2 regions of the Dickeya ananatis genome follow, and region 1 is predicted to be linked to the other one. Evidence: riboswitches for the same ligand, from Rfam matches in the RefSeq annotation. Region 1 holds a riboswitch; the other holds the start of a gene.
The links. Region 1 has a riboswitch for thiamine pyrophosphate ahead of thiB (thiamine ABC transporter substrate binding subunit). Riboswitches for the same ligand answer to the same signal wherever they lie in the genome.
Positions count from the first base shown of each region.

Region 2: linked by a shared signal. The riboswitch ahead of thiM (hydroxyethylthiazole kinase) and the one ahead of thiB (thiamine ABC transporter substrate binding subunit) in region 1 are both predicted to bind thiamine pyrophosphate.

Region 1 covers NZ_CP040816.1:175,629-186,885, reverse strand. Annotated here, with positions in the region: gene tnaA (tryptophanase) at 1-1,052, shown strand, start outside; gene sgrT (glucose uptake inhibitor SgrT) at 1,183-1,341, opposite strand; gene sgrR (HTH-type transcriptional regulator SgrR) at 1,453-3,120, shown strand; TPP riboswitch at 3,177-3,331, shown strand; gene thiB (thiamine ABC transporter substrate binding subunit) at 3,375-4,358, shown strand; gene thiP (thiamine/thiamine pyrophosphate ABC transporter permease ThiP) at 4,334-5,944, shown strand; gene thiQ (thiamine ABC transporter ATP-binding protein ThiQ) at 5,928-6,620, shown strand; gene FGI04_RS00765 (ilvB operon leader peptide IvbL) at 6,751-6,852, shown strand; gene ilvB (acetolactate synthase large subunit) at 6,965-8,629, shown strand; gene ilvN (acetolactate synthase small subunit) at 8,633-8,926, shown strand; gene FGI04_RS00750 (DedA family protein) at 8,988-9,755, opposite strand; gene FGI04_RS00745 (N-acetylmuramidase domain-containing protein) at 9,947-10,801, shown strand; gene FGI04_RS00740 (hypothetical protein) at 10,810-11,257, shown strand, end outside.
Region 2 covers NZ_CP040816.1:848,832-860,088, forward strand. Annotated here, with positions in the region: gene FGI04_RS03720 (LysR family transcriptional regulator) at 1-40, shown strand, start outside; gene FGI04_RS03725 (class I SAM-dependent methyltransferase) at 785-1,606, shown strand; gene FGI04_RS03730 (carbamoyltransferase C-terminal domain-containing protein) at 1,621-3,327, shown strand; gene FGI04_RS03735 (Gfo/Idh/MocA family oxidoreductase) at 3,344-4,867, shown strand; gene FGI04_RS03740 (MFS transporter) at 4,867-6,120, shown strand; gene FGI04_RS03745 (MalY/PatB family protein) at 6,170-7,351, shown strand; TPP riboswitch at 7,454-7,553, shown strand; gene thiM (hydroxyethylthiazole kinase) at 7,588-8,382, shown strand; gene thiD (bifunctional hydroxymethylpyrimidine kinase/phosphomethylpyrimidine kinase) at 8,379-9,182, shown strand; gene psiE (phosphate-starvation-inducible protein PsiE) at 9,380-9,787, shown strand; gene trhP (prephenate-dependent tRNA uridine(34) hydroxylase TrhP) at 9,973-11,257, opposite strand, start outside.

The DNA of each region.
Region 1 (11,257 bases):
CCGGCGGCGGCAAGAAACCGGTGTTCATTTCCAACTTCCATTTTGACACCACCGCTGCCCATGTGGAGTTAAACGGTGCACGCGCCATCAACGTGGTGACACCCAAAGCCTTCGACACCACCACCTATTACGACTGGAAAGGCGACTTCGACCTTGACCTGTTACAGACCACCATCGAGCAACACGGTGCGGACAACGTCGTGGCGATCATCACCACCGTCACCTGCAACAGCTCCGGCGGCCAGCCGATTTCAATGGGTAACATGCGCGAGGTATATCGCATCGCGCAGCAGCACGGGATCCCGGTTGTGATCGACTCGGCCCGGTTTTGTGAAAATGCCTGGTTTATCAAACAACGTGAAGCCGGTTATGAGAACCGCTCGATCAAAGCGATTGTCCATGAGATGTACCAGTACGGCGACATGCTCACCATGTCAGCGAAGAAGGATCCGATGGTGAACATCGGCGGACTGTGCTGTTTTCGCAGCGACGAAGAGTTGTTCAACGAGGTACGCATCCGCTGTGTACCAATGGAAGGGTTCGTGACCTACGGCGGGTTGGCGGGGCGTGACATGGAAGCGCTGGCTATCGGTCTGGAAGAAGGCATGAACGAAGACTACCTGACCTATCGTATCGGCCAGGTGACCTACCTCGGCGAGCGCCTGCGTGCCGGTGGGATTCCGATTCAATACCCGGTAGGTGGGCATGCGGTGTTTGTCGATGCGAAAAAGCTGCTGCCGCATATCCCAGCGGAGCAGTTCCCGGCACAAGCGCTGAATAATGAGCTGTATCTGGAAGCGGGTATCCGCAGTGTGGAAATCGGTTCACTGTTGCTGGGACGTGACCCGGACACCGGCGAACAGAAGCCGTCGCCGCTGGAACTGCTGCGCCTGACCATTCCGCGCCGGGTGTATACCAACGATCACATGGACTATATCGCCGACTCGCTGATTGCACTGAAAGAAAGAGCCAGCAGCATCAAAGGTCTGACGTTCACCTATGAGCCGCCGGTATTGCGCCACTTTGTCGCCCGGCTGAAACCGGTGGAATAACGCACCATCATCAAAACTGCTATAAAAAAAGCCAGCGGAGCACTCCGCTGGCTGGTGAACAGCACCATTACTCAGAACACTGTGGCGATTTCCCGCCGTCGTTCTCACTCTCATTCGATAACTACCGGCATTACAGCCAGCGGCGATAGTCTTCCTCCTCCATATCCTGGATCTGCCATTGCGTAACCTGTAACAGCAATGCCATTCGCTGGGGAGCGGTGAGTACACCCCATCCCCGACGACAGCCTCGGCAAAGCCAGCGACGATAAAAGCGGAATAACCGGCACATATAGCCTCCCCTTCACGACGGTTCGCGTACAGAACCATTCACTGCTATTCAGTATCCGCGTAATATAGGGAAAAATATATTGATGACCTTGAGTCGTGGAGTTCCCCTTTTATGTCCTCCCCACGCTTGCAACAACAATTCGTTCGGTTATGGCAATGCCTGCAAGGTCAGGATACTGACACCACGCTGCAGGAACTGGCCGGGTTGCTCAGTTGCTCCCGTCGCCATGTCCGCTCGCTACTCAACGCCATGCAACAACAAGGCTGGCTCACCTGGCAGGCAGAAGCCGGGCGTGGTAAACGCTCGCGTCTCAGTTTTCTCTACACGGGATTAACCCTGCAACAGCAGCGGGCGGAAGACCTGCTGGAGCAGGACCGCATCGACCAGTTGGTACAACTGGTGGGTGACAAGGAAACCGTACGCCAGATGCTGATGTCACACCTTGGTCGCAGCGTGCGGCAAGGTCGCCACCTGCTAAGAATCCTCTACTATCGACCGATGCATAATCTGCTGCCCGGCGGTGCGTTACGCCGCTCGGAAACTCACATCGCCCGCCAGATTTTCAGCGGGCTGACCAGCCTAAATGAGGAAAATGGGGAACTGTTGCCGGATATCGCGCACCACTGGCAGGCGTTGTCACCCTTGCACTGGCGTTTCTACTTGCGCCCGGCTATTCGTTTCCACCACGGCCGGGAACTGACGATGGAAGACGTGATCGCCTCGTTATCCCGGTTAACGTCGCTGCCGCTGTTTTCCCATTTAGCGGACATCTCGTCACCGACGCCGTTCGTGCTGGATATCCGGCTCAGCATGCCTGACGACTGGCTACCGTGGTTGCTCGGCAGCGTACCGGCAATGATCCTGCCGCAAGAATGGCAAACGCTGCCGGACTTTATGCGTCAACCGGTGGGCACCGGGCCCTATAAGGTGGTGCGCAATTCCCCCAATCAGTTAAAAATTGCCGCGTTTGACGATTACTTCGGCTACCGGGCGCTGATTGATGAGGTCAGTATCTGGGTGCTGCCGGACGCACCGGCTATCCCCGCCTGTACGGTCACGCTGCAAGGCGATGACACCATCGACAATGAATTGGAGAATCGACTCGAAGAAGGCTGTTATTTCCTGCTGTTTGACCGCCGTTCTGCGCCAATGACAGACCCGGAGATCCGCCACTGGCTGTGTCAGGTATTAAGCCCGGTAGCGATGCTTGCCCTGGCTGACAACCCATACCAGAGTGACTGGTCTCCTGCCTATGGCTTGCTCCCGCGCTGGCATCACAGCCCACCGCGCGCGGTACGGGAAAAACCGGCTGGGCTGACCCACCTCACGCTCACTTACTACCGTGATCACCCTGAGTACGCGGTGATAAGCGACATCATGAGCCGCTTGCTGGCATCACACGGCGTCACACTGACGCTACGTAGCCTGGAATTCGACGCCTGGTGCCAGGGCACCGATGCCGGCGATATCTGGCTCGGTAGCGCCAACGTTTATCTGCCGCTGGAGTTTTCTCTGTTCGCGATGCTGTATGAACTGCCGTTGCTGCGACACTGTTTAGGGGAAGACGAGCTGGATAACACCGCGCGTCGGTGGCGTCAGGGCTCCCTGTCGCTGATGGAGTGGAGCCAGTCGCTGGTCAGTAACCAGCAACTTCACCCGCTATTCCATCACTGGTTGCGCTTGCAAGGGCAGGCCAACATGCGAGGGCTGCACATGAACACACTGGGTTGGTTCGATTTCAAGTCGGCCTGGTTCGCACCGCCCGCCCCCACCACCTGACCCTCCGCTCCCCGTCATGGCGCTTTTCCTGATGTGACAAACACTTTACAATGATGCCGTTCTCAACGGGGTGCGGCCCCAACATTCATGTACGCGTCGTCATGTAAGAAGAGTCATGCACGAACAACCATGTACGTTTGCGCCGCTGAGAAAATACCCGTCGAACCTGATCCGGTTAATACCGGCGAAGGGATTTGAGACTGCATTCTGCTTGCTCAAAGACCTTTGCCGCCTTCAACAATTTGGAGCGCAAAGTGTTAAAGAAATTATTGTCCTGCCTGTTATTGCTGTCCGCCCCTGTGTTTGCCAAACCCATTCTGACGGTCTACACCTACGACTCGTTCGCCTCGGAGTGGGGCCCCGGCCCGGCAGTCAAAACCGCGTTTGAAAAAGAGTGCGACTGTGAGCTGAAATTCGTGGCGCTGGAAGATGGTGTCGCCCTGCTCAACCGCCTGCGAATGGAAGGTAAAAATACGTCGGCGGATGTGGTGCTGGGGCTGGATAACAATCTGGTACAAGCCGCAGCACAGACCGGCCTGTTCGCCCCGCATGGCGTGAACACCAGCACGCTGGCAGTGCCCGGCGGCTGGCACAACGAGACCTTCCTGCCGTTCGACTACGGTTATTTCGCCTTCGTCTATAACAAAGACAAACTGAAAAACCCGCCCAAAAGCCTGCATGAACTGGTGGAAAGCGACCAGCCGTGGAAAGTGATCTACGAAGATCCTCGGACCAGCACACCGGGGCTGGGGTTACTGTTGTGGATGCAAAAAGTGTATGGCGACAAAGCACCACAAGCCTTGCAGAAACTGGCGGCGAAAACCGTCACCGTCACCAAAGGCTGGAGCGAAGCCTACGGCCTGTTCCTGAAAGGTGAAGCCGATTTGGTACTGAGCTACACCACCTCACCGGCCTACCATCTCATCGCTGAGAAAAAAGACAGCTATGCCGCCGCCAACTTCAGCGAAGGCCACTATATGCAGGTCGAAGTCGCCGCCTCACTGGCTGGCAGTAAAAACCCGCAGCTGGCGGCACGCTTCCTGCAATTTATGATAAGCCCCACCGTTCAACAGCTCATTCCGACCACCAACTGGATGTACCCGGTGATCAAAACCGAGCTGCCTGAGGGCTACAACACCCTGACGCTGCCAGCCAGCGCGCTGGAGTTTTCCCCACAGCAAGTCGCAGAACAGCGGGCGAATTGGGTTCAGGCATGGCAGCGCGCCGTCAGCCGCTGATCCCAGGCTGGCTGTGGCCGGGGCTGCTGGCCGCAGTTCTGTTGATCGCAACTGCGGCACTGGCGTTCGGCGCACTGTGGCTGGACGCCCCCCCTACCCCCTGGCTGTCACTATGGAATGACAGCTATCTGTGGCATGTCATTCGCTTCAGCTTTTGGCAGGCGTTGTTATCGGCACTGCTTTCCACCTTGCCCGCGCTATTTCTGGCGCGGGCGTTGTATCGTCGCCGTTTTCCCGGCCATCGCCTGCTGCTGCGGTTGTGCGCGATGACGCTGGTACTGCCGGTGCTGGTGGCCGTGTTCGGTATACTCAGCGTCTATGGCCGGGAAGGCTGGCTGGCACGTTTGCTGATGCAGGTGGGCATCGAATACCGATTTTCGCCTTACGGCTTGCAGGGCATCCTGCTGGCTCATGTCTTTTTTAATCTGCCGCTGGCAACGCGACTGTTCTTGCAGGCGCTGGAAGGTATTGCGACCGAACAACGCCAGTTGGCAGCCCAACTCGGCCTGCGCGGCTGGTACTTCTTCCGTCTGGTGGAGTGGCCGTGGCTACGCCGCCAGCTCTTACCTGCCGGGGCACTGATTTTCATGCTGTGCTTTGCCAGCTTTGCTACCGTGCTGGCGCTGGGTGGTGGCCCGCAGGCGACGACTATCGAACTGGCTATCTATCAGGCGCTGAACTTTGATTATGACCCTGCGCGGGCCGCGCTGCTGGCGCTGTTGCAGATGGTCTGTTGTCTGGGGCTGGTGTTACTCAGCCAACGGCTGAGCCGGTTACTGGCAGTCGGTGTCAGCAACCGCCAGCGCTGGCGCGACCCACAGGACAGCCTGTTTAGCCGGGTCACCGATACGCTACTGATTACAGCAGCGCTGTTATTGTTGTTGCCACCGCTCCTGGCCGTCTTCGCCGATGGGCTAAATCGCTCATTGCCAGACGTATTGCGCCAGCCGGCATTGTGGCAAACGCTCTGGACCTCGTTGCGTATCGCGCTGGCAGCCGGTGTGCTCAGCGTAGCGTTAACCCTGATGTTATTGTGGAGTAGCCGTGAACTGAAACTGCGTCAGCAACGGTTAGCCGCCCAGTGGCTGGACCTGAGTGGTATGCTGATTCTGGCGATGCCGGGCATTGTGCTGGCGTCAGGGTTTTTCCTGCTATTCAATCGAACTATCGGGCTACCGTCCTCCCCTTACGGATTGGTGGTGCTGACCAATGCGCTGCTGGCTATTCCCTATGCGATGAAAGTGCTGGAAAACCCGATGACTGACGCCGCCGCACGTTACAGCTTGTTGTGTCAGTCACTGGATATTCGTGGCTGGAATCGACTCAGGGTGGTGGAACTGAAGGCGCTACGCGCGCCTATTGCACAGGCGCTGGCCTTTGCTTGCGTATTATCGGTGGGTGATTTCGGCATCATCGCGCTATTTGGCAACGAGCAGTTTCGCACCCTGCCGTTTTACCTTTATCAACAAATCGGCGCGTATCGCAGTGCCGATGGCGCGGTAACGGCGCTGCTACTGTTGGTATTGTGCTTCACGCTGTTTACCCTGATTGAGAAACTGGCAGGCTTACATGATAGCACTCCATAAGTTGACCTATCTCTACCAACACCTGCCGATGCGCTTCGATTTACAGGTGCAATCCGGCGAGCACCTTGCCATTCTGGGCCCGAGTGGCGCGGGGAAAAGTACCCTGCTGAGCCTGATAGCGGGCTTTCTGTCAGCCGATAGCGGCCAGTTACAGCTTAACGGGCAGGATCATGATGCCACGCCACCGGCAAAACGCCCGGTGTCGATCCTGTTTCAGGAAAACAACCTGTTCCCCCATCTGACGCTGGCGCAGAATATCGCCCTTGGTCTGCATCCCGGCCTGAAATTAAGTGCGGATCAGCAGCAAACGCTACGTGATATCGCGGGCCGCATGGGGCTTTCACCACTGCTGGAACGCCTGCCGTCGCAGGTGTCTGGCGGGCAACGCCAGCGGGCGGCACTGGCGCGCTGCCTGATTCGCCAGCAACCGATCCTGCTGCTGGATGAACCGTTTTCCGCACTCGATCCGGCGCTACGTCAGGAAATGCTGTCACTGGTGGATGAGATTTGCCGCGAACGGCACCTGACGCTATTAATGGTGTCACACCAGTTGGAAGACGCCATACGCATTGCACCACGCAGCATACTGGTGGTAGACGGCCGTATCTATCACGATGGCCCGACCCGCGAACTGGCGCAGCATGCACAGGCCGCGAAAATACTGGGGCTGGGATGACAAACACCCCATTTAAAATGTGACATTAAGCACATTTTTGTGGTTTTGCTGTGTTGAAGCCTTGTCTATTTTTCCGCGCTCATGGTTATATGGGAGCGCAAATTAACCAAAACGAACATTAAGGTTACCCGTGAAACACACCACCTCTACTTTCGCACTACTAAACAACGCCGCGCTGCTTGACGCGGTCGTCGTCGTGCGCGTGGTGGTCGTGGTCGGCAGCGCGCCGTAACGGGTTCCGAATCAAACCTAGATTCCCAAACCCCGCCGGCGCAAGCCGAGCGGGGTTTCTTTATGTCCACCCTCCCCGCTCCTCCTGACCGGCTCTGATAAAGGATATGACTATGCGTTATACAGGGGCTGAGCTGATTATCCGTCTGCTGGAGCAGCAAGGCATCACCACAGTAAGCGGTATTCCGGGCGGCGCGGCGCTGCCGTTGTACGATGCGTTGGGAAAAAGCCACATCATTCGCCATGTACTCGCCCGCCATGAACAGGGTGCCGGATTCATCGCTCAGGGGATGGCACGCGCCAGCGGTAAAGCAGCGGTGTGTATGGCCTCCAGCGGACCCGGTGCCACCAACCTGCTGACTGCCATCGCCGATGCCAAGCTCGATTCTATTCCACTGGTGTGCATCACCGGTCAGGTACCTTCCAGCATGATCGGTACCGACGCGTTTCAGGAAGTCGACACCTATGGCATCTCGATCCCGGTGACCAAGCACAACTATCTGGTGCGCGATATCAGCGAACTGCCGCAGGTGATTAACGACGCCTTTCGGCTGGCACAATCCGGCCGTCCCGGCCCGGTCTGGGTGGACATCCCTAAAGACGTGCAAACCGCGACCATCGAACTGGCGGAACTGCCTGCACCGGCCACACTGTCCCCGGCTCCGGTTGTCGATACCCATGCCCTGAACGCGGCAGCCGCGATGATCAATCAGGCCAAACGACCGATCCTGTATCTGGGTGGTGGGATCATTAGTGCAGATGCGCATCAGCAAGCCATCGAACTGGCTGAGCGCGCCGGGTTACCCACCACCATGACGCTGATGGCACTGGGCGCGATGCCAGTGGATCACCCCCTGTCGCTCGGGATGCTCGGGATGCATGCCGCCCGCTATACCAACATGATCCTGCAACAGTCTGACCTGCTGATCGTACTGGGTGCCCGTTTTGACGATCGCGCTATCGGTAAAGCGGAAGAGTTCTGCCCGGATGCCCGTGTTATCCACATCGATATCGATCCCGCTGAACTCGGTAAGATCCGCCAGCCGCACGTTGCACTTCACGCCGATGTCGCGCAAGCACTGGAGCAGTTACTGCCATTGGTCGAACGCCAGCCCCGCACCGAGTGGCTCGAACAGGTGCGTGCCCTGCAACGTGATTTTCCGTTCAATATGCCAAATGCCGACGACCCGCTCAGCCATTATGGGTTGATCCGCGCGGTGGCGGCGCAACTGGACGACCAGGCCATCATCACCACGGACGTAGGCCAGCATCAGATGTGGGTCGCGCAGGCGTATCCACTGCGACGCTCACGCCAATGGCTCACCTCCGGCGGTTTCGGCACCATGGGCTTTGGCGTACCGGCGGCTATCGGCGCGGCGCTGGCGGAACCACAACGTACGGTGGTGTGCTTTTCCGGTGACGGCAGCCTGATGATGAACATTCAGGAAATGGCTACTGCGGCGGAAGAGAATCTGAACGTCAAAATCGTCCTGATGAACAACCAGTCACTGGGGTTGGTGCACCAACAGCAGGAGCTGTTCTATAAGCAGAACTTCGTCGCATCAGACTACCGTTACCAAACCAACTTTCTGGCGATCGCCGCCGGATTCGGTTTCGCCACCTGCGATCTGAACGCGGCGGAAGACCCGCAAGCCGCCTTGCGCGACGCACTGCAACGCCCCGGCCCGACATTGATTCACGCCGCGATTGATATCAACGAAAAAGTGTTCCCGATGGTACCGCCGGGTGCCGCCAATATTGAGATGATTGGAGATTAAATTATGCAGACTTCATCGACGACTGCACAGGTCACACTGGAACTCTCAGTACGCAACCACCCTGGCGTGATGTCCCATGTGTGCGGGCTGTTTGCCCGCCGCGCGTTCAACGTGGAAGGCATCATGTGTATGCCGCTACCCGGCAATGAACAAAGCCGTATCTGGCTATTGGTGAAAGATGATCACCGCTTACCGCAGATGATAAGCCAGGTAGAAAAACTCGAAGACGTAATACAGGTGACCCGCCACGGCGAAGAGATGAAAATCTTTGATCAGGTAGCAGAGTTTTACCGCTAACCCTCAGAAGGCGATACCGCTCTGTCTGGTATCGCCTCAACTCATTTATCGGTTTAAAAACTTACCCATTGAGAATTTGCCACAGTAGGTGTCGGTAAACCGGCATCAACGGGTGCTGCCACAACTGCCACAGACTGATGACCGCGATAACTGCCGTCAATGGTGCCAGCCAGCGCAGGCGCCCCAGTGTCAGCCAAGTGGTTGGTTCCGCCGTATTCCCTCGAGGAGCACGCCACCACCGCCATACCAACCAGCCCGCACACCACAGCAGGACAGCGGTCACCAGCAGCAGCCACTTAAAGCTACCGCTGTCCGCCTGTTTGGGAATATCAATCGCCACACCGGCCAGAATACCGGGCAGCAGATACACCGGAGGCCAGGTAAGACAACCGATGATATTCGGCAGTGCAAAACGCCGGGGCGATAGCTGCAACATCCCCGCTACCATCGGGATCAGCGGCCGGGTCGGGCCAAAAAACCGGCCAATCAGAATGGTCGCCATACTGTGCTGGTGCAGCATTTTCTCTGTGCGATACAGGTATGCCCGGTGCTTTTGCAGGAATGACCAGTTATGTAACTTCTCTTTAAAGTGCCAGCCGATGAAATAGGAAATCCAGTCCCCCAGCAGACAGCCAATGATCCCCATCCCCCAGGCGGGATATAGCCCCATATTACCGCTGCCGATCAAGGTGCCCAGTGACGCCATCATTATTGTGCCAGGCAACAGCAGCCCTACCAACGCCAGCGACTCCAGAAACGCCACCAGCAGTACCGCCGTCAGCGAATACGCCAACGATTGAGTGATCAGATGCTCCAGCCAGGCTTCCATAATTCTCTACATTTCTGCTTTTTTATAAACAAAGATAACGGGATGATAGCAGGAAACCGCTGGCGTATGGCAGGAAGGAGTAAAAGAGCGTCTGGCACGGTGCTACCCATCGCCGACGCGTCACTTCCTTGAAGCAGCACTATTTTGTTGTTATAAAAGCACACACTTTAAAGTCGTGAATGGATTTACCGATGGAAGAAGCCAGGATTGCTTTTCCTGTTGGCAAAGGGCAAGTCAACAGGATTGAAGATGTCAAAACCGTTCAACAGTTACTGAATAGCCGCTCAAATGGAACGCTGAGCGTTGATGGTATTGTCGGTATCAGAACACAAACCGCCATCACCCACTTTCAACGCCAGATAGTCGGAATGCATTCGCCTGACGGCATCGTTTCCCCGAATGGCCCCACACTGAGGAAATTAAATCATCTTCATATCCGACGCCCGGCAACCTCTCAACCCTCGTTTTCCAGCGATTCTGGTGACAGCGTTTCCGAAGAACTCTATCTGAATGCCGCCAGAGAATTAAACTGCGAAGTGGCGGCAATCAAAGCGGTGGTGATGACGGAAACGGCGCTACGTAGTGCCTTTATCAGCCCAGGGAAACCAAAAATACTTTATGAACGGCACTACTTTCGACGACTAACACAAGGTAGATATGACCATTCGTACCCAGAGATATCTGGTGAGCGTTACAAGCAGTATGGCTCACATGAACTTCAATATGAAAGGCTCGAAAAAGCCATGGCATTGGATAGACAAGCCGCACTAATGTCTGTCTCCTGGGGGGCGTTCCAGATTATGGGAGCAAATTATAGAAGTGCAGGATTTAATGAGCTTGAAGACTTTGTTTCTGCAATGAAAAACACTAACGGTCAGGTATTTGCTTTTATTAACCATATAAAAAATACGCCGACCTTGCGTACAGCATTACAAAATAAAGATTGGACAACATTTGCGAAGTTCTACAACGGAAAAAAATATGCCGAAAGAAACTATCATATAAAAATGGCAAATAACTATCATTCACTAACAAGCAGACAGTAGATAATTTTATGAAAAAAACATTACTCCTAATCATGCTAACTGTTTCATTACAATCTCACGCCGCAATTAGCCTGGTGAAAAACAACGATGCATCATTAATGAAAACAACCATTGAAGATGCAAACAAAAGAGGAATTGTTGATATAAAAATACAAGAAGAACAATCGTTTGATGTTAATGAAAACAATAGCAACATAGGAACAATAATACCTGGGAAAGGATTTTATAAAAATTACTATCCAGTTTGTTTTATTAGTTGGTCTACAGACAAGAAGACCATTTCCAACATTGTATTGTCAATGGGAAATGGCGACTTTGAATTTTCACAATGCGAAAACATTGATGCAGTAGGAAAGATAGAGTCTGCAGGAAAAACATTCATTGGTTTTGTTTACTCTGTCGGTTTACCTGATGACAGAACAGAAAAAAACTACTTCCTATTAGAGATTGATAAGA
Region 2 (11,257 bases), 670 kb from region 1:
TCAATGGCTGAGGGGATTGATCGCCCAGGCGGCGTTATGAATACCTGTTCAGGTACAAAGTGGTGATGTAAGTGGAGCGGTTTTAGCTCCACGCACTCTTTGCAGTTTACGGGGGTTGATCTCTTACCTTTGTTCGGATCTCTGATTTAGCCTGGTGCTGGTATTGGGTGGAGATCATTTATGGTGTCAGTCAGCCCATTTCCCGGCAATAAACATGGGCTGGCTAAAGCGTAGCGATATTAGGTGAAACTATTTAGGGTTTTCCCGCCATTGACAGGTCATCATTCTAATAATTCACTTCCTGTAACTGGAATTAGTTTAGATATAAGTGATGGATAGAGGGGAATGCCGTAGGAATATTCTAATTATTGATCTCACCCTGCCTGATTAATTGGTGGTGAACAGTGATGGTCTATTGTAAATTTAATTCGCTAGTTGTAATTGAATTGGTTAAATAAACTTCCTTTAAGTGAGTCTTATTTTTAATATAGTCTCTATTATAATTGTGATCGTTGTAATTAGTAGCTTGTTTCTGTAAATAACTCTTGTTGACACCTGTGATTCTGTAAATTATTATTTTTTGAAATTCTTTAATTTGTAGTGTTTTGCTATTCTGTTTTTTCGTTATTTTACTCAAGGGTTTCTTGAGAAGAGAAATGTAGCTGTTTTTTTAAAGGGGAATGATAACGGGTTGTATGATACGGAAAGTGAGCATCTGCGGTGTTAGGGGTAAATTTTGCCGGTATCAATACGACTGATGTGAGGTGGATGAAAGGAATTTCATTTGAAAAGTTTTTATGATAGTAAAAATATCCAGTTCTGGAATGAGCTGGCACGCATTCATTCTGGCCAATCAGATTATGATGTTAATAATTATGACCCGTGCCGATATCAACTTAAAGATATTGAGTTATCTGAACTAGGTGACCTGCGAGGTAAAAGAGTACTGCATTTACAATGCCATATTGGGCTGGATAGCTTTGCTCTTGAGATAATGGGTGCAGAGGTCAGTGCGATTGATTACTCTTCTGACGCTATTGATACCGCTAATTCGATAAAGAATAAATTTGGTCTTAATACCCAATTTTACTGTGCCAGTGTCTATGATATATCCACGTTAGCGCTCGGTGAGTTCGATATTATCTTTACCTCCTACGGCGTTTTGGTCTGGCTCCAGCATCTGGATTTGTGGGCGAGTACTATTGCTTCTCATCTAAAACCTGGTGGCGAGTTATTGTTGATTGATGAGCATCCGATTGCGAAAATGTTCAGTAACCCCCTCCAGGATAATTCACCATTTGATGGTAGTACATTATTCAATGCTACCCGAACGGATGCACCTGTAAAAGCGAATTATAAATATTCGTATGCCAATGAATATCATCAGATAGAAAATCAGGAGCAATATGTCTGGTTTCATAGTCTGTCTGAAATTATTACCAGCCTGACTAACAAAGGGTTGTGTATTACAGCCTTTCAGGAATTTGATAAGAGCTTTTATAAAGCATTCTCACAATTATCACTGCATGAAGATGGTTGGTGGCGTTTCAGTAATGGTTTTTCATCAATTCCACTGACGTTTTTTCTACGGGCAAGAAAATTTTAGAAAAAAGGATGGTTATGCAAGAGTTAATTTTAGCAGTTAATCTCCCGATACTGGCCGACGGAACCGTAACCTACGATGGCAATGTAGTACTGGCTACCCGAGATAAAGTGATAACCGCAATCGCAGAAGAACGGGTTTCCAGAAAAAAATACGATGGTCATGTCACTTGTGCGGTGAGGGAAATACTGCAGCGTAATAAACTGACATTGAGTGATATTTCCGCTGTCTCGGTGGTGAGTTTTGGACAGCCAATGAATGGCAAGGCTGGGCTTGATGGCAAACTTAAACAAGAGATTGATTCCCTGTTTCCCGGAGTGGAGCGCATTCATGCTGTGACGTCGCATCATTCAGCTCATGCGTTAAGTGCGGTTAGCCAGACTGATATTCAGCGTGCCCTGGTCGTTGTTGCCGATCACACCGGAAATATTATTGGTGAACGAGTGGACGCTGATGTGCTGGAAAATAATGCGGCGGAGCAGGTCAGTTATTATCTGTACGAAAATAATGATCTGATACTTCTCGCCCAGGATAATACACAGCCTTGTGATCAGGGATATGGCCGGTTTTATGGCGATATTACCTGCTATTTGGGCTTTGATAGTTATCGTGAGTCAGGCAAAACCATGGGGTTGGCCTCTTTCGGTAATCCAACGATTTTTGCAGACTATTCGCCGTTTATTGAAACACCGCAGGGTGAAGTCTCTGCTCTGAGAGATGAGCCTTATTCTGATGATTGCACTAAGGATCTTAAGCGTTGGTTTAAAAAGCAAGGGCGTGATATTCCAGAACGTCGCCGCAAAGGGGACGTGATTCGTCCGTTTGATATGCATTTGGCTGCCTGGGCTCAGGATCAACTACAAAAATCAATCATTCGTCGAGCGAAAGCACTGCTTGAGCAACATCATATCGATGCGTTGTGTGTGGCGGGCGGCGTGGCCATGAATTCGGTGATGAATCGAAAATTGGAAGAAGAATTAGGAATTACAGTATATGTGCCGCCGTCTCCGGGAGATGCCGGGTTGGCGTTAGGTGCCGCCGCGGAGTACTTCTGGAAAAAAGATCATCGGGTGCCTAAGTTTGACAGTTCTGCTTATCTGGGGCCGGTTTATACTGAAGAGGACATTACAGGCAGCTTACGTGCCTGTGAGAATGAATTCAGTATTCAGCGTGTCAGCCAGCCAGAGCAATTAGCCGCCCGCTTTATTGCCGAAGGGAAAATTATCGGTTGGTTCCAGGATCGCAGCGAGTTCGGGCCTCGTGCGCTTGGAAACCGTAGTATTCTCGCTTCACCAACCAATAGCTGGACAAAAGAAATCCTCAATAGCCAAATAAAACTGCGTGAATGGTTCCGCCCTTATGCCCCCGTGGTATTGGAGGAGGCTGCTGATAAGTATTTTGATATGCTATCGCCTGTTCCTTATATGATGAAGGTGGCTCCGGTGAAAACGCAGGCTAAAGTGGATATGCCTGCCTGTATTCATGTCGATGGCACAGCCAGATTACAAACCGTTTCTGTTGCGTCGAATAAAAAATTCTACCAGTTGATTAAGACACTGGAGAGCCTGACCGGCATACCGGTAGTACTCAATACCAGTTTTAATCTCGCGGGAATGCCTATTGTTGAATCACCGGATGATGCAATTGAGTGTTTCAGGAGCGCCATCGGTATGGATGCTCTGTTTATCGGTAGTTATTTGCTGGAAAAGAAACAGAGCCTTTAACGCAAGGAGGTAAGCGATGACGATGTTGACGAATAATAAAGTTGTCAATTTGTTGCTGATCGGATTTGGTCCTCATGCCAAGAGAATTTATTACCCTTTGCTTGAAATATCCTGTGAGGACCCAACATTAAATCTATGTGCTGCAGTGGATTTTATTTCGGCCAGGCCAGGGATAGAGGCTTATCTTGCAGGAAAACAATTACGGCCTGAAGTTATTTACTTTAATGATAGTGATAATAGTCAGGCTGAATTGAGCGCCGATGTCATAAAGAAACTCAATGATGTGGTGGACAGGTATGCAATCAATGGTGTGATTATCGCCACCGAGCCGCTTGCCCATATGGCTTATGCTCGCTGGGCATTGGCATCAGGTTTGTCTATTTTAATGGATAAACCGATTTCATCTTATGAAGGTATTTCAACCTCAATTGAGAAATCGATACAGATTGCGGAAGATTATTACGCGCTAAATACGCTGTATCAAAAAAAGCGGCGTGATAATCCTCGTCAGGTGTTTTCGCTTATGGCCCAACGACGTTATCAGACGTCGTTTAATCTGATTAAACGATATATTGCCGAGTGCTTTGCTCAAACCCATTGCCCGGTCACTAATGTGCAAACCTTCCACTCAGACGGCCAGTGGCGTATGCCGACAGAAATAGTAGAACAGCATTATCACCCTTACCATCAGGGATACGGGAAATGCTCGCATAGTGGTTATCACTATTTCGATATTGTACCTTTTGTCCTCGAATCTGGTTTTGGCGAAGGCAAACAGTTCGATAATATTGATGTCTTTTCGATGGCGATTAGGCCAGATGATGTGCTTAGCCAATTGGCGCTTGATGACTATCGTGCTCTGTTTGGGCGACGCCGTTTCGACGAAGCTAACCATTATGATGAAAACCAGTTAGGGCTGTTGCTAGGAACATTTGGCGAAGTGGATTGCAGCAGTAATATCTGTTTTAAATGCGGTGATAGAACGCTGACAGCGGTATCGATTAACCTGTGTCATAATGGCTACTCGCAGAGAAATTGGGTAACGGCAGCAGGTAGAGACCTGTATAAAGGTAATGGCCGTGTTTCCCATGAATCGCATATATTTCAGCAAGGGCCATTCCAGTCGATCCATTTCCATTCCTATAAGTCGGATGCTTTACCTGACGAGACGTCAGAAGAAAGACATCGCATCGGTACGAAAGAGCATTTGGAAATCTATATTTTCCGCAATGATAAAATGCTTGGCGGGAAACATGTGGAAGTGTTCGATATTGACGACATTATTGCGATGGAAGGCGGACGAAAAGGATTGAGAGGGAAATCTAAAGCCAAAGCCTTCTATGAATTTATTGCGGGCATGCGGGGCGAGATTGCCGCGGGCGATATGGTATCTGATTTTAGTAAACATGAGGTGGGAGCGGCGCTGACATCGGCGATTTATCAGTCTATCAGCCATCGTTATCACCGGCTTAATCCATTGATTAATCGTTGTCTGAAAAGCCGGGAACCGGCTCTGCAGCCAGAGGCATTCATACTGTGATGAGGATTGGAAAAGAGCATATGGGGCGGGTAGCGGGCCTGTTTCCATTGGTGGTCGCGGCTCCGTTAGGGTTGGATATCTGCCTTCCCGGCGTACCGTCGATGTCCCATGAGCTAGGCAGTATGCCGGGGATGACACAATGGATCATCAGCGGGTTTGTGCTGTGTTTGAGCCTCAGTCAGCTTTTCTTTGGTCCGTTAGTCGACCGCTTGGGTGCACAGCGTGTCTTATTGGCCGGTTGCGTGGTTTACTCGCTAAGTACGCTGGGCGTATACCTGACCAGCACCATTTCAGAGGTTATCGCACTACGATTGGTGCAAGGGTGTGGGGCCGGAGCGATGGCCGTTGCCGCATCGGCCAGTGTGCCGCTGCGCTTTCAAGGGGCAGCCATCGGGAAAGTGTTCAGCCTGCTTAACGGTGTGATCAGTCTGGTACCGGTATTGGCACCGGTGATAGGGGGAATACTGATTGTGCATTACGGCTGGCGTTCCAGTTTCTATGCGTTAGGTTTCTTCGCCTTACTGTGCGGAATGTTGGTCTTATGGAAGCCGCTGCCAGCAGTATGCGCCAGCGTCTCCGAGGGGGCGCATTCTCCGGCTGCACCGTTGAACGTGTTTTCCGGGTATATCACCGTGTTCCGGCATCCTGAATTTCGGTTGGGGTGTTTTGCCGCCAGTTTTGGCTTCGCTACCCAACTGATTTTCTTTTCCAGTTCGCCTCGAGTATTGATAGAAACGCTGCATATCCCGGTAGATCAGTTTGGCTACTATTTTGCTGTTAATGCCCTGGCCATCACCACGGGTAGCCTGCTGACCGCCCGGTTGCTGGGCCGGGTGAAAGAAACGGCGATTTTGTATGGCGGTGCGGTGTTGATATTACTGGCAATGGCCGGTTTTATTCTGACGATGCAGGTATTGACGGTGTCAGTCTGGCCTTATCTGATTTCGGCTACGCTGGGGAGCCTGGGGTTTGCTGTACTGATTGCGACCGGAGCGTCGATAGCCTTGTCTGCGTTCAAGTCGCTTGCCGGGCAGGCTTCCGCTCTCATGGCTGCGATACAGATGTCGTTCTCTTCATTGGTTGCCTGGGCTGTCATGAACCATTGGCGTGACGATTGGTTGCCGATGATCGCCGCCTATTTTCTGTTGGCTGTCGCGTTGTTAGTGCAATTACAGGTTTATCGGCTGACCCGAGCCGGACGGCATCAACCCAAGCTTGCGGTGTTTGAAAAGTCTTCACCGAATTCTGACTGATCGCTACAGACGTTATCGTCGTTATAGAAATGGCATAGGGACGTACTACATGGCTTGCCGTTTTGATGAGGTTATCGATTTTTCGCATTCCCATTTATTGAAATGGGAGCATCCGTCCCCCTATCTGCCGCACTCCACCTCACTGGCACCGTTGCCGTTGTGGATTGCAGACATGGATTTTACATGTCCTGATGAAGTGCGGCAGGCATTGCATGATGCTATTAATAAAGGGGTTTTTGGCTACACACGCGCCAGTGACACGCTATTTGATGCAATTATTCAATGGCAGTCAGATCATCATGGCTGGAAAATCCAGGAAGACTGGATTATGCAAAGCCCTGGTGTGGTGAATAGCCTGAGCATGATTGTGCAGACATTCACTCAGCCGGGGGATGGGGTATTAATTCAACCGCCGGTTTATGGGCCGTTTTATCACAGTGTGACAATGAACGATCGCCAGGTGGTGACGGCACCGCTTACTGAAATTGCATCAGGGTATGCGTTCGATCCTGACGCATTTGAACAGGCGATTACGCCGACGACGCGGCTATTTTTTCTCTGTAATCCGCATAATCCGACCGGGCATGTCTGGCGTCGGGATGAATTACTGGCAATGGGCGATATTTGCCAGCGTCATGGTGTGATGGTGATTGCTGATGAAATTCACCAGGATTTGATTGTTAATCCAGCGGCACGGCATCAGCCATTTGCCAGTATTAACGATGAATTTGCCGACAACAGCATTACCTGCACTTCGCCGAGTAAAACCTTTAATCTGGCGGGATTGCAGACGTCAAATCTGTTTATTCCCAACAAGGCAATACGTGACGGGCTTAAACGCAGTTATGCGCGTTGCTCGTTACATATACCGAATATGTTAGGGCTGGCGGCCTGTGAAGCGGCTTACCGGCATGGTGGGCCGTGGTTAGCCGCATTACTGGATTATTTACGCGCTAACCGGACGTTGTTGCAGGCGAGTCTCACTGCTGATGTCAGCGTTCGACTGTTTGATGCGGATGCGCTCTATCTTGGCTGGCTGGATTTTCGGTGCAGTGGTATTGCACCGGAGGATTTACAGCCAACGTTGCTCAAACAGGCTGGGGTGTGGCTGGATGATGGCGCGAAATTTGGCCCGGCCTACGCTGGGTTTGCCCGGATTAATTTTGCCTGTCGGCGTGAGCTGTTGCGTTCTGCGCTGGCAAGGATAACCGATACGTTCAGGGCGCAGTAAAGACTGGCATGTTACAGCCAGAACAACCTGTTGAAGAGGGGGCAATGTTGCCGACGGGCATCCTGCCATTGACCTTTTTGCTCAATACTCCCAATAATAGCGTTCGTTGACTCGGGGTGCCCCTTTATGAAAAGCGGGCTGAGAAATACCCGTATTACCTGAACTGGATAATGCCAGCGTAGGGAAGTCACGGTATCCCACCGGTACCGCCTTCTTTCACGCCGGTTGGGAGGTTTATGAACGCTCGACCTGTACTTTTCCCTGCCGCGTCCGTCGCGGATTCTCTCGATGCTTTCCGTTTGCGCGCACCGCTGGTGCATTGTCTCACCAATGAGGTGGTGCAAGGGTTTACCGCCAATGTGTTGCTGGCGTTAGGCGCTTCGCCCGCGATGGTAGTCGATGCCGGTGAAGCGGCGCAGTTTAGTGCGTTGGCCGATGGGTTACTGATTAATCTGGGGACGCTTGAGGCTGACCGTGCGCAGGCGATGCGCGCCGCGGTAACCAGCGCCATCAACGTCGGTACACCGTGGGTGCTGGACCCGGTCGCGGTCGGTGGCCTGCGTTTTCGCACTGAATTTGCCGTTGAATTACTGGCGATGAAGCCAACGGCTATCCGCGGTAATGCCTCCGAAGTAATGGCGCTGGCGGGCGAACAGTCCGCAGGACGTGGCGTGGACAGCGGCAATGATGTGCTGGCCGCCTTGCCTTGCGCTATAGCACTGGCACAGCGCTGGGCCACCTGCGTGGTGGTCACCGGCGAGGTGGACTACGTGACTGACGGCGATCGGGTGCTGGCGATACCCGGCGGCGACCCGCTGATGACCCGGGTGGTTGGCACCGGGTGTGCGCTGTCGGCGGTGGTCGCGGGTTTCTGTGCGCTGGAAGGTGACCGCCTCGGTCATGTGGCCGCTGCCTGTGCGGTGATGTCTCATTGCGGGCAACTGGCGGCGGCGCAGGCTCGGGGGCCGGGGAGTTTTATTCCCGCGTTTCTGGATGCGCTCTATACCCTGAAGCGGGAGGCGCTGGTATGAAATGTATCAACGCGCTGACGATCGCCGGTACTGACCCGAGCGGTGGTGCCGGTATTCAGGCTGACCTGAAAACCTTCTCGGCACTGGGGGCGTATGGCACCAGTGTGATTACTGCACTGGTGGCACAAAATACCCGTGGTGTGCAGTCGGTTTACCGCATTGAACCGACGTTTGTCGCAGCCCAACTGGATTCTGTGCTGAGCGATGTCCGCATTGACAGCGCGAAAATCGGCATGCTGGCACAGACGGATATTGTGGAAACGGTGGCAGACCGGCTGTTACGTTACCCGGTGCCCTATGTGGTGCTGGATACGGTGATGCTGGCCAAAAGCGGTGATCCGCTACTGGCGGCGGAGGCGGTGGAAGCGGTGCGTCAGTTGCTGTTGCCGCGGGTATCGTTGATCACGCCTAACCTGCCTGAAGCGGCGGCGTTGCTACAGTGCGCGCCTGCCGACGATGAACACGGGATGCGCCAGCAAGGCGAAGCGCTATTGGCGATGGGGTGTCAGGCGGTGCTGATGAAAGGCGGGCACCTGAGTGACCAGGAAAGTCCGGACTGGTTGTTCATGCCACATGCCGAACCCGTTCGGTTAAGTACGCCGCGCGTGCACACCCGGCATACGCACGGCACCGGTTGTACGCTGTCGGCGGCGCTGGCAGCGTTACGACCGCGTCATGATAACTGGTTCGACACTCTGTCTGCTGCGCGGGCCTACCTGCAAGGCGCACTGGAACAGGCCGACTCGCTGGAAGTCGGCCACGGCATCGGTCCGGTGCACCATTTTCACCGCTGGTGGTGACGATGGCTGCCTGATCAAAGCGATAAGAAAATCAGATAAGTAGTAAAAAATATTGCATAGACAGTTCGCTGATGACCCGGTAATTTTGTGATCTCCGTCAGGTTATTGCCAGATGGCGACACTGACGTCCCCCAGGTCTTCAGGGGCTGTTTTTTTTGGGGCGTATTTTCTCTGAATCTAGCGTTGAGGAGAGGCTTATGGCGGGGTCTGCGCGTGCGATCATGATTGCCAGAGGATTACAGACGATACTCAATTTCGGCCTGCTGGTGCTGGCGGCGATTCTGGTGGTTTTCCTGGCTAAGGAAACCTGGCATTTGGCGACGGTACTGCTGGTCAGCAATGAAAAAGAGTCGTCGTATATGCTGATCGAAAGCCTGGTGATTTATTTCCTCTACTTTGAGTTTCTGGCGTTGATCGTGAAGTATTTTCTCTCCGGCTATCACTTCCCGCTGCGCTATTTCATCTACATTGGTATCACCGCGATTGTACGGCTGATTATTGTCGACCATAAAAATCCGGCGGATACCTTCACTTATGCCGGGGCGATCCTGATTTTGGTGATTACGCTCTATCTGGTGAATAGTCCACGCCTCAAGCGTGAATAGCGCGCAAAGAAAAAGCCAGCTCAAGGGAGATTGAGCTGGCCAAGGAGGTGGTTCCTAGTAGCATTACTACGCTTATTTTTCGTTTTGTATTTTCTCAGCGCTGCAATAATAACCAGTCACCAGTGCCATTGATGTGATCTGATTCTAAAAAATGTCACAATTGGCGCGATTGTGTCACTTTTTTGCTATTTTGCATGCGGGTTACGGGTGGTTGTCCCCGACAGGTTGCGCAGCAGTAACGCGTATTCCAGGTCGATATCGTCCGGCACTGGCAGATACACGGTGTGGCCGTCACCCGGTGCCACCTCGACAGCCTGACCTTTTTTATTGAGCAGGGTATCAATAGTGAACTGGACGTTGCCGCCCGGCGTCATCATCTCTACGCTGTCGCCACGAGAGAATTTGTTCTTGACCGCCACTTCCGCCAGACCGTCGCGTCGCTCGCCGGTGAACTCCCCGACAAACTGCTGCTGGTCAGATACCGAGTAACCGTAGTCGTAATTCTGGTAATCCTCATGAACGTGGCGGCGCAGGAAGCCTTCGGTGTAACCACGGTGCGCGAGGCCTTCCAGCGTTTGCAGCAACGTTGGGTCAAACGGCTTACCGGCGACAGCATCGTCGATAGCGCGGCGGTACACCTGTGCGGTACGGGCACAGTAATAGAACGACTTGGTGCGGCCTTCGATTTTCAGCGAGGCGACTTGCATGTTGGTCAGGCGTTCTACGTGCTGAATGGCGCGCAGGTCGCGTGAGTTCATGATGTAGGTGCCGTGCTCGTCTTCAAACGCGCTCATGTATTCGCCCGGTCGCTGTTTTTCTTCCAGCATGAAGACTTTATCGGTCGGTGCACCGATGCCTAGCGTGGGTTGCGGCTGAGCGCTGTCTATCTGGGTGACCGCAATCGGCTCGTGGATATGTACGATGTTGCCCACCGCGTCTTCTTTACCTTCCTGCACGTTGTATTCCCAGCGGCAGGCATTGGTACAGGTGCCCTGATTCGGGTCGCGCTTATTGATGTAGCCAGACAGCAGGCAGCGGCCGGAATAGGCCATACAGAGTGCGCCGTGAACGAACACTTCCAGCTCCATCTCCGGCACCTGGTGGCGGATTTCCTCAATCTCTTCCAGCGACAGTTCGCGTGACAAAATCACCCGGCTCAACCCCATCTGCTGCCAGAACTTCACCGTCGCCCAGTTGACCGCGTTGGCCTGTACCGACAGATGAATCGGCATCTGGGGGAAATTTTCCCGTACCAGCATGATCAACCCTGGATCAGACATGATCAACGCATCCGGGTTCATGTCGACCACCGGTTGCAGGTCACGCAAGAAGGTTTTCAGTTTGGCGTTATGTGGCGCAATGTTAACCACCACATAAAACTTCTTACCCAGCGCATGGGCTTCATTGATGGCTTGCGCCAGCGTCTGGTGGTTGAATTCGTTATTGCGCACACGCAGGCTGTAGCGAGGC